DNA from 2 places in the Vibrio rumoiensis genome. Region 1 is predicted to be linked to the other one. Evidence: predicted binding sites of a transcription regulator. Region 1 holds the regulator's gene; the other holds the start of a gene.

Region 1 (2,208 bases):
AAGCATCGTACTATCGACGAGTTTGTTGATACGGTGGCTAATATTGCTGATACTTTTGGTGGCATTAACCTAGAAGATATTAAAGCGCCAGATTGCTTTGAGATTGAGCGCCAACTGATTGAGCGTTGTGACGTGCCTGTTTTCCATGATGATCAGCACGGTACGGCGATTGTGACGGCAGCCGGTATGCTGAATGCAATAGAGCTACAGGGCAAGAAGCTGTCTGAGTGTAAAATTGTTTGTTTAGGCGCAGGTGCTGCGGCAGTCGCCTGTATGGAGCTACTGATCAAATGTGGCGCATTACGTGAAAAAATCTACATGCTTGATCGTAAAGGCGTGATTCATACACGTCGTGATGACTTGAATGAGTACAAACAATTGTTTGCTAACAACACTGATATGCGTACTTTGGAAGATGTGATTGAAGGCGCGGATTTATTCCTAGGTGTATCTGGTCCAAATCTGTTACCACCAGAAGCGCTTGCGTTAATGGCTGATAAGCCGATTGTGTTTGCTTGTTCAAACCCTGATCCTGAAATCAAGCCAGAGTTAGCCATCAAAGTCCGTAATGACTTAATCATGGGTACGGGTCGTAGTGATTATCCGAACCAAGTTAATAACGTTATTTGTTTCCCATTCATTTTCCGTGGCGCATTAGATGTTCGTGCCAGTGAAATTAATACCGAAATGAAATTGGCGGCAGTTGAAGCGATTCGTCAATTAGCGAAACAAGAAGTACCAGCCGAAGTATTAAAAGCGGCAGGGGTTGAAGCGCTATCATTTGGTCCGGATTACATCATTCCAAAACCAATGGATCCGCGTTTATTGTCTGAAGTGGCTGGTGCGGTTGCTCGTGCTGCGGTTGAGTCTGGTGTCGCACGTATCGAATTGCCGGATCAGTATAAGTAAAAAATAAACTCGAATACTAGGGCGCTTCGCTTCTTGTCGCTCGAATACAATAAAGCCCGCTCAAATGATTTGAGCGGGCTTTATTTTTTCTTTTTCGAAAAACGAGTTACGACAATCCGAGTAACGTATTAATCATCAAACGCTTCGAATTCAATGCCCATTTCGGTCATTAAGCGTTTTACTTCGGTTGGGATATCGTCTGGTCGATCTTTACGCAAATCTTCATCTGTTGGTAAAGGTTGGCCAGTATAAGCATGTAAGAATGCTTCACACAGTAGTTCACTGTTGGTCGCATGACGCAAGTTGTTGACTTGGCGGCGAGTGCGTTCATCGGTTAAGACTTTAAGAACCTTTAATGGAATAGAAACTGTGATCTTTTTGACTTGTTCACTCTTTTTTCCATGCTCTGCATACGGGCTAATGTACTCACCATTCCAATCTGCCATCACGCACCTTCGTTATTTAATATCTGTAATTAGTGGCTGAATGCCAATTTTAGGTGCATTTACTGCCGAAAGTAAAGACACTTAGATGGCTAGAGGTCTTGACGTCTCAATTTGTGAGGGATAAAGTATCACTCTGTCTAGCTTAAGAATAAACCATTGCAGGGTGATTTATGTGATCGCTCTTGTTTTAAAAGCGGTAAAATAATGTCTCTTTTAAAATTGAGTTGGTGCAAATAGCACTTTGGTTATATTTGGGTATAGTAGGTTTTAGTATCAGCCTCTGTGTATATTGATTGCGAATGCAAAAGGAAAGGAATACGCCAATGAGTTCAAGAAAGCCAGCAACAGTCGCGGTTCGTACCGGTATTGAATCGGATAGCCAATTTCACGCGGTCGTTCCGCCTATTTATTTATCGACCAATTATGGCTTTCCTGCTTTTGGTGAAGTGCCTAAGTATGACTATACTCGCTCAGGTAATCCAAACCGTGGTTTACTTGAACAGGCGTTATCTGAACTTGAAGAAGGTGCTGGTGCGGTGATCACCAATTGCGGTACTTCAGCACTCAATTTATGGGTTTCAGCCTTTATTGGCCCTGATGATCTGATTGTTGCCCCACATGACTGTTATGGCGGCACTTATCGCTTATTTAATACTCGAGCACAAAAAGGCGACTTTAAAGTTCAGTTTGTTGACCAATCAAACCAAGCTGAATTTGATGCTGCGATTGCTCAAAAGCCTAAATTGATTTTATTAGAAACCCCCTCAAACCCATTAGTGCGAGTGGTGGATATTGCTAAAGCTTGCACAAAAGCTAAGCAAGTCGGTGCGTTAGTAGCCGTGGATAACACCTT
Region 2 (2,208 bases), 1.4 Mb from region 1:
GGATAAATCGATATGCAAACCATTCACTGGTAGCTCAACAATTTTAGCGAGATTATCTTCCACAGAATCAAAGTACGTGGTCAATAATAGCTTCACTTCTCCTTGAAGGATTTGGTAAGCCAGTTTAAACGCACTCGACCATTTATCTTCTAACTCTAGGCTTAAAATCGGCTCATCAATTTGTACCCACTCGACACCCAGCGCTTTTAATTTTGCAAGAATCGCTTGATAAGCAGGCAGGATTCGAGCCAATAGTGATAAACGATCAAAGCCATTGGCCACTTCGTCTTCATTGACTTCTTTACCTAAATATAAATAACTGAGCGGCCCTAATAATACTGGCTTCACATTGTGGCCGGCTTGAATCGCTTGGTTTATTTCGTCAAATAGTTGTGGCCAACTCACTTGGAAACTGTCGTCTTGGCTAAACTCCGGCACAATATAGTGATAATTGGTATTAAACCATTTCGTCATATCCGATGCCGCTGCCCCTGCGCTTTCTTCATGATTGGAGCCACAGCCACAAGCAGACGACTCCGAATTTGAAGATTGGCCACGAGCGACTTTAAACAAAGTGTCTAAGTCTGGAAAACCGCCATTCGAATGTCTTGCTGGCACATGACCAAGAAGAAGACTGGTTGTGAGTACATGGTCATACCATGCGAAATCACCCGCCGCAACATAACTTAAACCGCTCGCCGCTTGGTCATTCCAATGGCGCTGACGCAATTCACTACCTACTGCTTTTAAGGCATTTTGATCAATCTCGCCTTTCCAATATTGTTCTTGAGCAAATTTCAGCTCACGTTTTTCACCAATGCGTGGATAACCGAGAATATGGGTGATGGTTTTGGTTTGTGTCGTCATACTGTCCCTGCCTTTTCATGAATTTAAACTTTCGTTACTCGGATCTCGAAGCAAAACCTTATCGATTCGAAATCCGTCTAGATGGCTAAATCATCTGCCTTTCTATCAACATGAGCAATGTCTATTCATTCACAATCATTATGAAATTAATTCAACATATAACGACAAATAGCCATCTAGACGTTTACATAAAGGCAATAAGGGAGTAGTTTTATACCAATCACGCTAATTAGGTGGTCAGAAATTGCGACGGGAAAAGGCTTGAGAACAAGGCAAAAATTTTCGATAAGTAGTTATTCTACAGTCAACTTCTTCATAAACGAAAAGTTTAACGCAGTTATCAAGCATTTTAACAAGCAAGGATGAACAGATAATTAGTACGATTGGTATTATTAGTAATTCTAAGGGAAAGTTTTTCATCATGAGGATGAGTAATGATAGAAATAAAGCATTTACGGACATTGTCAGTCTTACGTGATACCGGCTCATTAACTGCGACCGCGACCGCCCTGCACCTCACCCAATCGGCGTTATCCCATCAATTGAAAGATCTTGAATCTCGTATTGGGGGGAAACTATTTCTACGTAAAACTCGCCCGATCAAATTTACCTCAGAAGGCACAATCATTTTAAAGGTGGCCGATGAAGTACTGCCCAAAATTGCCCGAGCAGAAAATGATATCGCGAGTTTAAAAGAAGATATGAATGGTCGTCTGCACATGGCAATCGAATGCCACTCTTGTTTTCAGTGGCTGATGCCTGCATTAAAGGAGTATCAAATCGCATGGCCGAGCGTCACGCTTGATTTTTCATCAGGCTTTGGCTTTGAGCCCTTACCTGCATTGGTGGCGGGTGAATTAGACTTGGTGATCACATCCGATATTCAGCCGCGCTCTGAAGTACATTATGAACCGTTATTTGATTTTGAAATGCGTTTAATCACTGCCACTAATCATCCATTGGCTGAGAAAGAATTCATCGAACCCAAAGATCTAGCCGCAACGACGATGCTTTCCTATCCAGTACAAAAACAGCGTTTAGATGTGGTAAAACATTTCCTGCAACCTGCCGGCGTTGAACCAGCGAAATGGAAACAAGCGGATAATACTTTAATGTTGGTACAAATGGTGTCGGCTGGATTAGGTGTGGCGGCGTTACCCAACTGGGCAATCAGTGAATTTTCACGCCAAGGGTTAATCACCAGTAAACCATTAGGCAAAGGATTATGGCGACGCTTATTTGCCGCCACCAGACATTCAGAGAAAGAGAAGCGATATTTACAGGCGTTCTTTAGCACCGCGAAGCAGCAGTGCCAAAGTCATTTGGATGGGATAAAGATGG

What was found. The regulator MetJ, encoded in region 1, represses methionine synthesis genes. The targets are predictions, from matches to a motif close to TTAGACNTNTANANGTCTAA.
Region 2: metE (5-methyltetrahydropteroyltriglutamate--homocysteine S-methyltransferase) is a predicted target of MetJ. The motif match lies at 1,036-1,055, and genes of this name have one in related genera.

What each region holds. Positions count from the first base shown of each region.
Region 1 is NZ_AP018685.1:238,417-240,624, forward strand. It holds gene VRUMOI_RS01080 (malic enzyme-like NAD(P)-binding protein) at 1-909, shown strand, start outside; gene metJ (met regulon transcriptional regulator MetJ) at 1,038-1,355, opposite strand; gene VRUMOI_RS01090 (O-succinylhomoserine (thiol)-lyase) at 1,679-2,208, shown strand, end outside.
Region 2 is NZ_AP018685.1:1,607,225-1,609,432, forward strand. It holds gene metE (5-methyltetrahydropteroyltriglutamate--homocysteine S-methyltransferase) at 1-867, opposite strand, end outside; gene metR (HTH-type transcriptional regulator MetR) at 1,302-2,208, shown strand, end outside.